Regions from separate parts of the Streptomyces sp. NBC_01216 genome, predicted to be linked through region 2. Evidence: predicted binding sites of a transcription regulator. Region 2 holds the regulator's gene; the other holds the start of a gene.
What was found. Region 2 encodes HspR, which represses chaperone genes until heat shock. Its sites were predicted from a motif close to TTGAGNNNNNNNNNCTCAA; they were not measured.

Region 1: the regulator HspR is predicted to act here: its motif matches at 3,961-3,979, upstream of lon (endopeptidase La).

The regions. Positions count from the first base shown of each region.
Region 1 is NZ_CP108677.1:2,260,924-2,268,861, reverse strand. Features, by position in the region: gene OG393_RS09470 (response regulator transcription factor) at 1-446, opposite strand, end outside; gene OG393_RS09465 (spermidine synthase) at 506-1,171, opposite strand; gene OG393_RS09460 (hypothetical protein) at 1,303-1,809, opposite strand; gene OG393_RS09455 (zf-HC2 domain-containing protein) at 1,826-2,077, opposite strand; gene OG393_RS09450 (RNA polymerase sigma factor) at 2,208-3,089, opposite strand; gene OG393_RS09445 (YfbM family protein) at 3,222-3,725, opposite strand; gene lon (endopeptidase La) at 4,002-6,413, shown strand; gene OG393_RS09435 (lytic polysaccharide monooxygenase auxiliary activity family 9 protein) at 6,479-7,354, opposite strand; gene OG393_RS09430 (MarR family winged helix-turn-helix transcriptional regulator) at 7,769-7,938, shown strand, end outside.
Region 2 is NZ_CP108677.1:3,779,807-3,787,744, reverse strand. Features, by position in the region: gene OG393_RS16705 ((2Fe-2S)-binding protein) at 83-403, opposite strand; gene OG393_RS16700 (hypothetical protein) at 400-654, opposite strand; gene OG393_RS16695 (helix-turn-helix transcriptional regulator) at 783-1,781, shown strand; gene OG393_RS16690 (heat shock protein transcriptional repressor HspR) at 1,948-2,400, opposite strand; gene dnaJ (molecular chaperone DnaJ) at 2,405-3,592, opposite strand; gene grpE (nucleotide exchange factor GrpE) at 3,677-4,357, opposite strand; gene dnaK (molecular chaperone DnaK) at 4,357-6,201, opposite strand; gene OG393_RS16670 (sugar transferase) at 6,436-6,918, shown strand; gene OG393_RS16665 ((Fe-S)-binding protein) at 7,116-7,938, shown strand, end outside.

The DNA of each region.
Region 1 (7,938 bases), 1.5 Mb from region 2:
CCGCTGCGCGGGGTCACCGCGGCCAGCGTGGCCCGTTCCACCCGGCGCAGCAGCACGTGGACGCGCGCCGCCAGCTCGCGCATCGAGAACGGCTTCGTCATGTAGTCGTCCGCGCCGACGCCCAGGCCCACGAGCATGTCCGTCTCGTCGTCACGCGCCGTGAGCATGAGGACGGGCACCGGCCGCCGGGCCTGGACCCGGCGGCACACCTCCAGACCGTCGAAGCCCGGCAGCATCACGTCGAGGACCATCAGGTCGGGTTGCCACGCCTCGGCGGCGTCCACGGCCGCGGGCCCGTCGGCCGCGGTGTGGACGAGAAAGCCCTCCGCGCGCAGTCGGGCGGCGATCGCGTCGACGATCGTCGTGTCGTCCTCCACGACCAGCACCCGTCGCTGAGCGCCCGGAGTGGCCGCCGCACCGTGATGAGTGGTGTGTGTCTGCTCCATCGCCCCGCCTCGCTCGCTGGTGGTCGGCCAGCAGCCTAGAGGCAGTGGGAGCATCCCGGCTACGCAGGCCGGATGCCGAGGTGCACCACGTCGGGGACGCCCCGGGCAACTGGGATCTCTTCCGTCCGTACCTCGCTGAATCCGGCATTCCGCAATGACTCTTCGAAATCGGCCGAGGGGCGCGCGGACCAGACGGCGAGCACGCCGCCGGGGTTGAGCCGGGCCGCGCAGTGCGCCAACCCCGAGGCGGAGTAGAGGTGTTCGTTGTCCTCGGTGACGGTCCAGTCCGGTCCGTTGTCGATGTCCAGGCAGAGCGCGTCGTAGGTGTCGGACGAGACGCGGAGGTACTCCACCAGGTCCGTGTGCAGGATCACGCAGCGCGGATCGCCGAGCGCCTCCCCGGAGAGCCCGGCCAGCGGCCCCCGCCGGTGCCAGTCGATGATCGCCTCCTCGCGCTCGGCCACCACGATCCGCGCCCAGCGCGGGTCGGCGGCGGCGTGCGCCAGGGAGAAGCCGACTCCCAGGCCGCCGATCAGGACGGACGGGCCGAGGCGGTCGCCGAGGGCGTCCCTCGCCGCGTCGATCAGCAGCCGCTCGGAGCGTCCGTCGGACGTGTCCATCAGGAACGTGCCGTTGGCGATGATCTCGAAATGCTCGTCGCGCCGGCGGAGGACCACCTCCCCGTAGGGGCCTTCGCGGCGGTCGAGGGTGACGGGGGTCGGCATGGTGACACTCACTCCGGTTCTCGGCTCGCGGGAACGACCCGGCCATCCTCGCCGTGGGCCGGCGGCCGGGACAAACCGCGGGGGGTGGCGGGCCGCGGAGAGGGCGGTCACGGGGGCGGGCGGGCCTCCGGTCAGGGGCTGGTCGGCGGGCCGCCGTCGGGAAGGGCCGCGAAGACCCGCCGGAGCGCCGGCGGGCGCTCGTCGTCCGTGGCGACGACCACCCGGGACCCGTACGTGATGACGTACTCGAAGCCGTCGTAGACCGTCTTCCCGCTCGGCCGGGCGGGCACCGCGGCGAACGCCGGGTCCTCCAGCGCCGCGCGCAGTTCCGCGACCTCCGCGGGCTCCATCCGGCCGGTGCGTGGCGGCTTCGTGCCGGAACGGGTGGTGTACGAGCCGTCGTAGCGGACGACCAGCCGGTTCCGGACACCGGCGAAGCCACCGCTGACCTCCAGGTCGACCAGGACTTCCCGGGGAGCCGGTTCCCCGCTGTTCTTCGCGGTGCCGCGCCCCGGTTCGGACGGTCCGCTGGTGCCGTCCGTCCCACATCCGGCCAGCGCCACCAGCGGCACCAGTGCCACGGCCGCGCCCCATCGGCCCACCCTGTACCGTCCGCCTCCGCCGCTCCTGTCCGCCATGCTCCCGAGCATGCCCTCAGCCGATCCGGTTGACCAGGGCGCGGTGCACCGCGTCGAGTCGTGGACCGTAGGGCCCGCCGCGTACGGCCGTGCCGACGGCCTCGGCGCAGTCGCGGCAGGAGTCCAGGTGGGCTTCGGCGGAGACGAGGAGCTCACGGGAGAGTTCCCCGCGCGCGTACGTGGCCACCCGGTGCCCCGGCAGATGCCGGTCGCCGGCCGGTCCGGACGCCTGGGCCGGACGGGGGACGGGGGGAGAGAGCTCGGTCATGCGAGGACTGCCTTCGGGTGCGGGGGGAGGGCGGGCGGCGGGGCCGGGGTCCGGGCAGGGGACGTCGTGCTCCCGGGGCGAGTGGGGTGCGGGGCGGGGCGTCGGGGCCGTCCGCGGAGCCCGATCGCCGTCATGGGCGGGGACGCGGCACGCGGGGGCGGCGCGAGGGCTGCGCCTCGCGGGCGATCTCCTCCGGCGCGCCGGCTGAGGACTCCGCCTCACGCTGGGCCACGATCCACTCGCGCAGCCGGGCGCAGCCACGGGCGGCACGGGCCTTGACCGTGCCTTCGGGTATCGCGAGCCGTTCCGCCGTCTCGCGGACGCTGAGGTGCCGGAGATAGCGCAGCTCGATCACCTCGCGCTGCGGCCCGGGGAGGCCGGCCAGGGCGACGGCGATCGCCGCGTAGCGCGGGGAGGACGCGAGCAGGCACTCCTCGGCGGAGGGCGCCGTGGCGGCCGAGGCGGGGGTGTGCTCGCGCGCCCGGTCCGCGAGGGCGCGATGGCGGCTCGCGGCCCGTTCGAGGTCGACGGCCCGGCAGAGCGCGATCCGGCGCAGCCAGGCCGGGACGCTGCCCTCATGGAAGCCCGAGGCGCTCTTCCACACCGTGAGAAAGGACTCCTGCACCGCGTCCTCGACGGTCGGTGCCGGGAAGCCGCGGTTGAGGAGATGAGCGAACAGCGTGGCGGCGTGCCGGGCGAACAGCAGGGACAGGGCGTCCTTGTCCCCGTCGGCGACCGCGTGGACCAGGCGGGTGTCGCAGGGGTCCTCCGTGGCGTCCGCAGCGGAGGGGGCGGAGCCGGGTGCGTGGGGTGCGGCCGGGCGGGGCGCACCCGGGGCATGGGCCGGGCCCTCACCGGGCACGAGGTCCGGGGCCGCCTCGCGCCGCGTGCCCGTGGCACCCGCCCGGTTTCCGCCGCTCGCCGTCTCCGGGCCGGTCGCCTCGGCGGGGCCGACCGGGGGGTGGTGCCCGCCCTCTGTGCAATGCCCGCACCCGGGATAGCTGCTCGTCACGGGGAATGAACGCCGCGGAGCCGACCGGAGGTTGCGGATCCGGCGAGGATTCCGGCGCGGCCGGGCTTCCCCCGGCCGAACGGCGGGCGTCAGCTCGGTGCGACCGTGAGGGTGAGCCCTGTTCCCCGGCGGTCAGTCCAGCCAGATGAGCAGGGCGTCCCCGGTGTCTGCCGCGGCTCGGAGGAACGGAACCAGCGCCTGGTAGTGGCCGGTCACGTAGTCGAGCGACTCGCCGCGCTCCCAGACGACGGCGGGGTAGACGCCCGCCTCGGCGAGCTCCGCCGGGAGGACACCCTCGATCAGGGCTTCGTGGGGGGTGGCGGAGAGCGCCTTCGCCGCGATGCGCACGCGTTCCGGCCGGAGGAAGCGGGGCGGTCCGTACCCCCAGTCCTCGGCCCCGAGGATCTCTTCCTCGCCGTGAACGACGTCGACGGGGAAGTCGACGCGGCGCAGCAGGAAGTCGAGCGCGTGCCACGCCTTGTCGACTTCGTGGAGGCGCGCTTCGGACGGCTCGGGGTGTACGTCCAGCTCCGTCTCGACCAGTTCGTCGACGAACTCCCGCGCCCAGTCCGGATCACGGACCGCGCGATCGAGTTCGGCAGGAGTGAGGCGCGCGTACTCTCCGATCATGCTCATGGCCGGATGCTAGGGGCAGGCACTGACAGGCAGGCCGACGGGCCGTCGCGCCAGGGTCCGCGGACCTGCCTCGTGCCCTCGCCGGCTCGGTACGCGGATCGGTGCGTACGACGGCCTCGTGGAGCGCGGGCCGGCGCGGGCCGGCCCCGTCACAGGACCGCCCCGTCACAGGACGACCGCCGGGTGATCGCCGAGAGCGAACGCCCCCCGGGGAACATTCCTGGGCTCATGTGCATTGAGTCGGCATAGCTCAACTTGACTGCCGAAGGGGAGATCATGGCTCCTGAGTCCACGGAGTACTCGACGCTGACCCTGCCCGTGCTGCCGCTCGACGACGAGGTCGTGCTGCCCGGCATGGTGGTGCCGCTCGACCTGTCCGACAACGACGTACGCGCCGCGGTGGAGGCCGCCCAGGCCGCCGCCCGGCCGGGTGGTGGCAAGCCGCGGGTGCTGCTGGTGCCCCGCGTCGACGGGACCTACGCGGGAACCGGTGTGCTCGGCACCGTCGAACAGGTCGGGCGGCTGTCCGACGGTGATCCCGGTGCGCTGATCCGCGGCCGGGACCGGGTGAGGATCGGCGCCGGCACGACCGGACCCGGCGCCGCCCTGTGGGTCGAGGGTGCCGTCGTCGAGGAGGTCCTGCCGGACCCGCTGCCCGGCGCCGTGACCGAGCTGGTCACGGAGTACAAGGCGCTGGCCACCAGCTGGCTCAAGAAGCGCGGTGCCTGGCAGGTCGTGGACCGGGTGCAGCAGATCGACGGTGTCGCGGCGCTCGCCGACAACTCCGGGTACTCGCCGTTCCTCACGGTCGAGCAGAAGGTGGAGCTGCTGGAGACGGCCGATCCGGTCGCGCGCCTCAGGCTGGCCACGGTCTGGCTGCGTGAGCATCTGGCGGAGCAGGACGTCGCCGAGACCATCGCCAAGGACGTCCAGGAGGGTGTCGACAAGCAGCAGCGAGAGTTCCTGCTGCGCCGCCAGCTCGACGCCGTGCGCAGGGAACTGCGCGAGCTGGACGGCGACGGCGAGGGCGACGAGTCCGACGACTACCGTGCCCGGGTGGAGGCCGCCGACCTGCCCGGGAAGGTGCGGGAGGCCGCCCTCAAGGAGGTCGCGAAGCTGGAGCGGTCCAGCGACCAGTCGCCGGAGGGTTCCTGGATCCGCACCTGGCTCGACACCGTCCTCGAACTGCCCTGGAACGAGCGGACCGAGGACCGGTACGACGTCCGGGGCGCCAAGGCGGTCCTCGACGCCGAGCACGCGGGCCTGGAAGACGTCAAGGAGCGGATCACCGAGTACCTGGCGGTGCGCAAGCGGCGTTCCGAGCGGGGCCTCGGCGTGGTCGGCGGCCGGCGCGGCGGCGCGGTCCTCGCGCTGGTCGGTCCGCCCGGCGTCGGCAAGACCTCCCTGGGTGAGTCCGTCGCGCACGCGATGGGGAGGAAGTTCGTGCGGGTCGCGCTCGGCGGGGTGCGCGACGAGGCGGAGATCCGCGGGCACCGGCGTACGTACGTGGGCGCGCTGCCCGGCCGGATCGTCCGGGCGGTCAAGGAGGCCGGGTCCATGAATCCGGTGGTCCTGCTCGACGAGATCGACAAGGTCGGTTCCGACTTCCGCGGCGACCCGGCCGCGGCCCTACTCGAAGTCCTGGACCCGGCGCAGAACCACACCTTCCGGGACCACTACCTGGAGGTCGAACTCGACCTGTCCGACGTCGTCTTCCTGGCGACGGCGAACGTCCTGGAGGCCATTCCGGAGGCGCTGCTCGACCGGATGGAGCTGGTGCGCCTCGACGGGTACACGGAGGACGAGAAGGTCGTCATCGCCCGCGACCATCTGCTGCCCCGGCAACTGGAGCGGGCGGGTCTGGAGCCGGGCGAGGTCGTTCTGGAGGACGCGGTCCTGCGGAAGCTGGCCGGCGAGTACACCCGGGAGGCGGGTGTCCGCACCCTGGAGCGGACCGTGGCCCGGCTGCTGCGGAAGGTCGCCGCGCAGCACGAACTGGGCGAGCGGGAGCTGCCGTTCACCCTGACGCCGAAGGACCTGCGCGCCCTGATCGGGCGGCCGCACCATGTACCGGAGTCGGCTCAGGACCCGGCCGAACGCCGTACGTCCGTTCCCGGTGTGGCCACCGGTCTGGCCGTGACGGGCGCGGGCGGCGACGTGCTCTTCGTGGAGGCGTCGCTCGCCGATCCGGAAACGGGCGCGGCGGGGCTGACCCTGACCGGACAGCTGGGTGACGTGATGAAGGAGTCCGCGCGGATCGCGCTCTCCTTCCTCCGCTCGCACGGCGCGGAGCTGGAGCTGCCCGTGACCGGTCTGAAGGACCGGGGCGTGCACATCCACTTCCCGGCGGGCTCGGTCCCCAAGGACGGGCCGAGCGCGGGCATCACCATGACGACCGCGCTGGCTTCGCTGCTGTCCGGCCGGCTGGTCCGCACGGACGTGGCGATGACCGGCGAGGTGTCGCTGACCGGGCGGGTGCTGCCGATCGGCGGCCTGAAGCAGAAGCTGCTGGCCGCGCACCGGGCGGGCGTGACGACGGTCGTGATCCCGAAGCGGAACGAGGCCGACCTGGACGACGTCCCCGCCGAGATCCTGGAGAAGCTGGAGGTCCACCCGGTGACGGACGTCCGCCAGGTCCTGGAGATCGCGCTGACCCCGGCGGAGGTGTCGGTGAGCGCGGCGGCGTGAGCCGCGCGAGCGGGGTGCCCGGTGCGGGCACCCCGCTCGTGGCGTCCGCCGCCGGGACGCGGTCGTCAGGAAGCGCGGCGGCGCGACAGGAACAGGCCGCCGACGGCGAACGCCGCCAGGCCGCCCGCGCCCGCGAGCGCCGGCGGGAGCGGGGAGGTGGGCGTGGCGGCGGTCTCGGCCGACAGGGCCGGGGGCTGCTCGTCGCCGCCGTGGCCGGCGTGGCTCACCGTCGACAGGTCGGCTCCGGCCGCGATCTTCGCCTCGGTCGGAGCCTTGGCCACGGCCGCCGCCGGGCCGCCGAAGGTGACGTCGGAGCAGCTGTAGAACGCCTCCGGACTGTCGTTGCGCTGCCAGACCTTGTAGACGATGTGGCGGCCGGTGCGGGAGGGCAGGTTCCCGGTGAAGTCGTAGTAGCCGTTGTCCGAGGAGCGCGTGGTGGCGTAGGTGGCCACCGGCGTCGTGTCCAGGTCGGACCACTTCAGCGGCTGGGTGGGGTCGAAGCCCTCCTTGGTGAGGTAGACCGTCATCGTGCCCGAGTGCGGCGCCGTCACCCGGACCTTGAAGTCGAAGGTGCCCGCGGCCACCGCCGTCGACGGCCAGTCGGTGCGCGCCCAGTCGAGGGCACGGTACTTCTCGCGGTTGGCCGAGCAGAGCTTGCCGTCCGGGATCAGCGCCTGGTGCTGACCGGCGGCGTTGGCGATGTTGACCTCGTTCCAGTCGTACAGCGGCTGGGTGCCGGAATCGGCCACGAGGTCCTTGCACACCTGCGACTTGGGTGACTCGGGCCCCTCCGCGTAGCAGGCGGCCACCCGGCTCACCGGGTTGAAGACGGCACCGTGGGCGACGGCCACGGACGGGGTCAGGGGAACGATCGCGGCGGCGGACAGGACGGCGCCGGCTGCGGCGAGGCGACGGGGGCGACGGGCGCGGAGGGACGTCATGCGGGGCTCTCTCTCGTGCGTGGGGGAGTACGGACCGAGCAACGACCGGACGGCGCACGGAAGTTGAAAGCCGCACGCACTGCCCAGAGGGTGGCATTGGTCCATACCAATGAGCAAGGGTCTGGCGGCGGGGAATCATGGGAAGTCTCCCGGGTGCGCCCGGGAGAGGTCGCCGTCGAACCGCGCGCCGCGCCGGAGGGGCCCGTGTCCAGGCGGGCGGAGCCGGAGTCCGGGATCTGCCGGGGGCCGGGGTTCCCGGCGTCCCTCGTGGGGCCGCGGAGGGGCCCTTCCGGCGGAAGGGGGTCCGGGTGCTGCTGCTGCTCTCCGCCTGCGAAATACTGGAGGAGCTGCGGCGACGGCCGTGGCGGGAAGAAACTTTCAGCGACGGGAAACCCGCGCGAGGGGGCAGCTGACGTGCACGGAAGCGGCAAGGGGAACGAGGACAAGATCGCCTCCGGATTCGATGTGGACCAGGAGTTCCTCGCCCTGGAGCGCGAGCTTGCCGTCTTCCTGCGGCGCGCCCGCGCGCAGTCGGGCGAGATGGCCCGCGAGGTCCACCCCGGACTGGAGCCCGCCGCCTACGG
Region 2 (7,938 bases):
GGCGCCATCGCGTTTCAGGTCCGCGATGGCGCCGCTGTGTGGGGGAAGTACCTGAGCGATCTTGGAACGACGGGGGAACCGCTCAGGCACTGCGGGGGGTGGCGGTGATGGTCTCGGGCTCGAGCAGCTGGTGGTCCCGCTGGTCGAGGTTGACGAAGATCATGCCGTACCGGATGGCACAGCGGACGGGTTGCGGGGCGCCGCGGGGGCGGCGCAGGCAGCGGTAGGCGCGGATCTCCTCGTCCTCGCCCCGCGCGATGATGATCGGCTCGCCGAAGAGGGTGACCATCAACGACTCGCCACCGTGCGGCACTGCCGTGACGAGATCGATGAAATGCCACCCGGATCGGTACGCCGTCGCCATCTCGCGGCGGAAGACCCGGTCGTCCGGCGGGAAGGTCATGCGCCCGCGCCCGCCTGGACGAAGGCCCCGCCGGGGCCGGTCTGCCCCATGGGGGCGAACTCCCACGAGGGCTCGCTGGGGGCAGCGAGCACCGAGCCCGCCGGCTCACTCTCCCACGAGGGCTCGCCCGGGGTCGCCGTCACCGCGTCCGTGGGGATGCTCTCCCACGAGGGCTCGCCGGTGCCGACGAGTACGCCGAGAGCAGCCGCCGCAACGGCTATGGCGCTAAGTGCACGAACCATCCTGGTCATGGCCGATCTCCACCTCTTTTGATCATTACCTCCTCCCCCGCGAATAAGACGATGGCTCACTCTCGACCCTTCCACCAGCGAACCCAGGCATCATGTTCCTGTAATTCAAAACCCTGAGGGGGGTGCAAATGCGGACAGAAAGAGGCGATACAGGACACATCCACAGTCACGGTGAACTATGCGACGTGGGTAAGACCCTGTATGCGAACGCGTTGCGCATGGGCAGAATCACCCGTTCCGAGACTGACGCCGCGCCCTGCCTCGTCCGCCTCGCCCTGTTGCACCCGGATCCGGACGACGGTCAGTGGCTGCTGCCCGTGCCGCCTTCCATCGCGCTCAACCAGCTCATACACCCTCTCGAGCAGGAGATCCAGGCGCGCAGACAGCGGGCGATATCACTGGCCGACACGTTCGAGCCTTTCATGACCATCAACCGGCTGGACCCGTCGGCCTCGCACGCCATCACCGTGCTCGAGGGCCTGAGCATGATCAACGCCACGCTGGACCGTGTCACCGCCGAGTGCACCGAGGAGCTGCTGACCATCCAGCCCGGCAGCGGACGGCGTCCCGACACCCTGGAGAAGGCGCTCAAGCGGATGGAGCCGCTCCTCGACCGCGGTGTCCGGATGCGCACCCTCTACCAGCACACCGCACGGCACCATCCGGCGACGCTGGCCTACGTGGAACGGGTCGCGCCCTACGGGTTGGAACTGCGGACCCTCGAGGAGATCATCGACCGGCTGATCATCGTGGACCGCAAGGTCGCCTTCGTGCCGGCGCGCAGCGACCGCCAGGTCGCCCTGGAGCTGCGCCACGAGGGGCTGGTGCAGTACCTCGTGGGTGTCTTCGACCAGTTCTGGCTGCACGGGGTCCCCTGGGAGGAGGGGGTGGTGTCCTACACCACCGCCCTCGACGGCATCAGCGGCGTGCAGCGCTCCATCGCCAAACTCCTCGTGGAGGGCCATGTGGACGAGGCCATAGCCCGCCGCCTCGGTATGAACGTCCGGACCTGTCGCGCCCACATAGCGAAACTCGCCTCCGCCCTCGGCAGCGGCAGCCGGGCCCAGCTCGGCTACCTCATCGCCCGGTCCGGGATCCTGGAGCAGGACGACCGGCCGTGCGCGTGACGACCGGCCTCGACGACCGTGCCGGTCCCCGGCGGGCCTCCGGGTCCTGACCACCTCGCCCGCCGCACGCGCACACGCCGGAGCCCCCTCCCGTCGAGGAAGGGGGCTCCGGCGTAAGGCGTGGGGTGCCGTCGGGCGGGGCGTGTCCGCCGTGCGGGCGGCCGGGCTACTCGCCGCGCTTGGGGCGCCACACCACCAGCGCGCTCGCCTGCTGCACATCGGTGTAGGGAACCAGGTCCCGGCGGTACGAGGCGTGCACCTGTGCCTCGCGCTGGCGCAGCGTCGCCGCCGCGCCCTCGACCGCCGCCGAGAGTTCGGACACCCGTGCCTGCAACGCCGCGACCTGGTTCTCCAGTTCGATGATGCGCTTGATGCCGGCCAGGTTGATGCCCTCGTCCTGCGACAGCTGCTGCACGGTGCGCAGCAGTTCGATGTCGCGGGCCGAGTAGCGCCGCCCCCGGCCCGCGGTGCGGTCCGGGGAGACCAGACCGAGGCGGTCGTACTGGCGCAGCGTCTGCGGGTGCAGGCCGGACAGCTGGGCCGCCACCGAGATGACGTACACCGGTGTCTCGTCGGTCAGTTCGTAGGGGTTACGGCTGCGCCCTGGTCGGATGTCCATCGCGTCAAGCTCCCTTCGCGGCCTGGAACAGCTCTGCCCGCAGGTCCTCGCCCGCGGTCGCCTCGCGGTAGGTCTCCAGAGCCTCGCGCGCCTTGTCGTCCAGCTCCGTGGGCACCGCGACCTCCACGGTCACCAGCAGGTCGCCGCGGGTGCCGTCCTTGCGGACCGCGCCCTTGCCACGGGCGCGCATGGTCCGGCCGTTGGGTGTGCCCGCGGGCAGCTTCAGCGTCACCGCCGGGCCGCCGAGGGTCGGGACCTTGACGTCACCGCCGAGTGCCGCCTCGGCGAAGGAGACGGGCACGGTGACGGTGAGGTTGTCGTCCTTGCGGCCGAAGACCGGGTGCGCTCCGACGTGGACGACGACATAGAGGTCGCCCCCGGGACCGCCGCGCTCGCCCGGCGCTCCCTTGCCGCGCAGCCGGATCCGCTGGCCGTCGGTGACCCCGGCGGGGATGCGCACCTGCATGGTGCGCGAGGACTTGGCCCGGCCGCTGCCCTTGCAGACCTCGCAGGGGTTCTCCGCGATCAGGCCGCGGCCCTTGCAGTCCACGCACGGGTCGGTGAGGGAGAAGGACCCGCTGCCGCCGCGCGAGATCTGGCCGGTGCCGACGCAGGTCGGGCACACCCGGGGCGTGCCGTTCTTGTCGCCGGTGCCCGAACACGCCCTGCAGGGCTGCTGGCTGGACATCCGCAGCGGTACGGTCGCGCCGTCGACGGCCTCGACGAAGCTGAGCGTCACCTCGGACTCGATGTCCTGGCCGCGGCGCGGCTGGGTGCGGGTGCCCGCGCCGCCGCCCGCGCCGCGGTTGAACAGTCCGCCGAACACGTCGCCGAGCCCGCCGCCGCCGAAGCCGCCGGCCCCGCCGCCGGGGCCCTGGGCACCGCCGAAGAGGTCGCCCAGGTCGAAGTTGAAGGAGCCGCCCGCGCCACCGGGTCCGGCGCGGAAACCGCCGTTGCCGAACAGCGCGCGGGCCTCGTCGTACTCCTTGCGCTTCTTGGGGTCACCGAGGACGTCGTTCGCCTCGGAGATCGCCTTGAAGCGCTCTTCCGCCTTGGTGTCGCCGGTGTTGGCGTCCGGATGGTTCTCGCGCGCGAGCTTCCGGTACGCCTTCTTGATCTCGGCGTCGGTGGCGTCCTTGGGGACGCCGAGAACCTTGTAGTAGTCCTTCTCGACGAAGTCCTTCGTACTCATCGACGTCCCTCCTCCCGGACGATCGTTGCGCCGGCCCGCGGGGCGTGCGCCCCGGTTCCCCGTGGGTGTCCACGGGGAACCGGATCACACGGCCTCGTCGGGGCCACCGCTCTCCTCGTCTGCCGACTTCTCTTCCTTCACGGCCGGCGTCGCCCCGGGCTGGGGCTCGGCCACCGCCACACGGGCGGGCCGGATGGTCCGCTCGCCGATGCGGTACCCCGGCTGCAGGATCGCCACACAGGTCGTCTCGGTGACGTCCGGCGCGTACGAGTGCATCAGGGCCTCGTGGATCGTCGGGTCGAAGGGCTCGCCCTCCTTGCCGAACTGCTGGAGTCCCATCTTGGCGACGACGGTCTCCATCGATTCGGCAACCGACTTGAACCCGCCGACGAGTTCGCCGTGGTCGCGGGCCCGGCCGACGTCGTCGAGCACGGGCAGGAGCTCGGTCAAGAGGCTCGCGATGGCGATCTCCTTGACCGTGACCCGGTCCCGCTCCACGCGGCGGCGGTAGTTCTGATACTCGGCCTGAAGCCGCTGGAGGTCCCCCGTGCGCTCGGACAGCGCGCTGCGGACCTGGTCCAGCTGGGCGGTGAGACCGGCGGTCTCGGCCTGCTTCGGGCCTGTGTTCCGACTTGCGTCCCCGGCCGGGGCCGCCGAGCCCTCCACGGTGGAGTCGGAGTTCTCGGCGGCTGCGGCGGCGTCGTCAGCGGTGGCGCCGGAGGGGACGTCGGGCTTCTCCTCGAAACCCGGGGTCTCCTCCGACATCAGGCCGCGCCACCCTTCGGCTTGTCCTCGTCGACGATCTCGGCGTCGACGACGTCGTCATCGGCCTTGGCCTCGGCGTGCGGGGCGTCGCCGCCCGCGGCCTGGGCGGCCTGGGTGTCGGCGTACATCGCCTGACCGAGCTTCTGGGAGACGGCCGCGACCTTCTCGGTGGCGGTGCGGATCTCCGCGGTGTCGTCGCCCTTGAGCTTCTCCTTCAGCTCGGTGACGGCGGCCTCGACCTCGGTCTTGACCTCACCGGGGACCTTGTCCTCGTTGTCCTTGAGGAACTTCTCCGTCTGGTAGACGAGCTGCTCGCCCTGGTTGCGGCTCTCGGCGGCCTCGCGGCGGCGGTGGTCCTCGTCCGCGTACTGCTCGGCCTCCTGGCGCATCCGGTCGACCTCGTCCTTCGGCAGCGAGGAGCCGCCGGTGACGGTCATCTTCTGCTCCTTGCCCGTGCCCAGGTCCTTCGCGGTCACGTGCATGATGCCGTTGGCGTCGATGTCGAAGGCGACCTCGATCTGCGGGACGCCGCGCGGGGCCGGCGGGAGGCCGGTCAGCTCGAACATGCCGAGCTTCTTGTTGTACGCCGCGATCTCGCGCTCGCCCTGGTAGACCTGGATCTGCACGGACGGCTGGTTGTCCTCGGCCGTCGTGAAGATCTCGGACCGCTTGGTCGGGATCGTGGTGTTGCGCTCGATGAGCTTGGTCATGATGCCGCCCTTGGTCTCGATGCCGAGGGACAGCGGGGTCACGTCGAGGAGCAGGACGTCCTTGACCTCGCCCTTGAGGACACCGGCCTGGAGGGCGGCGCCGATGGCGACGACCTCGTCCGGGTTGACGCCCTTGTTGGCCTCCTGGCCGCCGGTCAGCTCCTTCACGAGCTCGGCGACGGCCGGCATGCGGGTGGAGCCACCCACGAGAACGACGTGGTCGATCTCGGACAGGTTGATGCCCGCGTCCTTGATGACGTTGTGGAACGGCGTCTTGCAGCGCTCGAGGAGGTCGGAGGTGAGCTGCTGGAACTGAGCCCGGGTGAGCTTCTCCTCCAGGTGCAGCGGACCCTCGGCGGAGGCCGTGATGTAGGGCAGGTTGATCGACGTCTCGGTGGAGGAAGACAGCTCGATCTTCGCCTTCTCCGCGGCCTCGCGGAGACGCTGGAGAGCCATCTTGTCCTTGGCCAGGTCGACGCCGTGGCCGTTGGCGAACTGCTTCACCAGGTAGTCGACGACGCGCTGGTCCCAGTCGTCACCACCGAGGTGGTTGTCGCCGTTGGTGGCCTTCACCTCGACGACGCCGTCGCCGATCTCCAGGAGGGACACGTCGAAGGTGCCGCCACCGAGGTCGAAGACGAGGATCGTCTGGTCGTCCTTGTCGAGGCCGTAAGCGAGCGCAGCCGCGGTCGGCTCGTTGACGATGCGCAGGACGTTGAGGCCCGCGATCTCACCGGCCTCCTTGGTGGCCTGACGCTCGGAGTCGTTGAAGTACGCCGGAACGGTGATGACCGCGTCGACGACCTTCTCGCCCAGGTACGCCTCGGCGTCCCGCTTGAGCTTCTGCAGGATGAAGGCGCTCATCTGCTGCGGGTTGAAGCTCTTGCCGTCGATGTCGATCTTCCAGTCGGTGCCCATGTGGCGCTTGACCGACCGGATGGTCCTGTCGACGTTGGTGACCGCCTGGCGCTTGGCGACCTCGCCGACGAGCACCTCGCCGTTCTTCGCGAAGGCGACGACGGACGGCGTGGTCCTGGCGCCTTCGGCGTTGGTGATGACGGTGGGCTCGCCGCCTTCGAGAACGCTGACGACGGAGTTAGTCGTGCCCAGGTCGATGCCGACCGCACGTGCCATTTCGATTCCTCCAGCTGACTTGAGTGGAACTGACTCAAGGATGCACCACCCGCCCCGCCGAGTCAACAGACCTGAGCGAAGGGGGCTCAACTCTTCGCGCTGACTCCCGCTCAAAGACCCGGGATCGAGCGCGTCGGTTCCGGGACGGACCCGCCCGGCCGTGAGAGAGTCCGGGATACCGCAGTCGGGCAAAGCAGGTGTATCCCGCGAATATCCCACGAAAGGGTGTGGGGCATGACGGCCAAGCGTGTACTCGACCTCACGGGCGGACTCAGCCTGCTGCTCCTCCTCGCGCTCCCGATGGCCGCCGTCGCGCTCGCCACCGCCCTCACGGGCGGCCCACACGGCACCCTGCGACGCCGGACGATGGCGGGCAGGGACGGGCGGCCCTTCGTGATACTGACCTTCCGCACCCCCGGGCCGCTCGCGGCCCTCCCCCTGCTCCTCCACGTCGTCCGGGGCCAGATGTCACTCGTGGGACCGTGCCCCCTCACCCCCGGGCACCGCGAGTGCACGGGCGAGGCGCGGCGCCGGCTCTCCGTGCGCCCCGGACTGACCGGCCCGTGGCAGGTCAGCGGACGCTCGGAGCTGCCCTGGGAGGAGCGCGAACTGCTCGACCTCCACTATGTGGACCACCACTGGCTCGGGACGGACCTGGCCGTCCTGGCGCGTACGCTTCCGGCAGTGCGCAGACGCCGCGCGGCGCGGTCCGCCTGAACGTCGCGGCCCTCCGGAAGGGAGGCGCCGGGAGGCAGGGCAAGGCTTGCCTGAGCGACACAGATCACCGCGGGCGCCGCTACAGCGCGGGGCCGGGACGGGGTAATCTCAGCACGGACTGGATAAGTTACCGCTTAGTAGCGCCACACTCGACCGTGCCGGCGCTCCGCCTCGCAGGCCCGCTCGAGGAGCCCCACATGCAACTCGCCGCGATCGTCGTGTCGATCGTCATCACGGTGGTAGCCGTCGCGCTGTTCGGCCGCGCCATCGGCCAGATCTACCGCTTCGTGCGGCTCGGTCAGCCCGTGCCCGCGGGTACGCGCACCGGCGACCCCAAGCAGCGCACCGTCACCCTGGTCAAGGAGTTCCTCGGCCACACCCGGATGAACCGCTGGGGCGTCGTCGGCGTCGCGCACTGGTTCGTGGCGGTCGGCTTCTTCTCCCTGCTGCTCACCATCGTCAACGCCTTCGGCCAGCTCTTCCAGGCCGACTGGCTGATCCCGGTCATCGGCGACTGGCTGCCGTACGAGATCTTCACCGAGTTCCTCGGCCTGATGACCGTCCTCGGCATCGTGACCCTGATCGTGATCCGGCAGCTGAACCGGCCGGGCGGGGCGGGCCGCAAGTCCCGCTTCGCGGGCTCCAAGACCGGCCAGGCGTACTTCGTCGAGGCCGTCATCCTGATCGTCGGCGTCTGCATCATGACGCTGCGCGCCCTGGAAGGCGTCCAGCACCATGTGACCGGCTGGGAGCCGGGCTTCTTCGCCTCGTACCCGCTGATCGCACTGCTCGACGGGCTGGACCTGAGCACGATCCAGCACCTCACCTACTTCTTCGCGGCACTCAAGATCGTCACGTCCTTCACCTGGATGATCACGGTCTCGCTGAACACCAACATGGGCGTCGCGTGGCACCGCTTCCTCGGCTTCCCGAACATCTGGTTCAAGCGCGAGGCCGACGGCTCCACCGCCCTCGGCGCACTCCAGCCGATGACCACCGGCGGCAAGGAGATCGACTGGG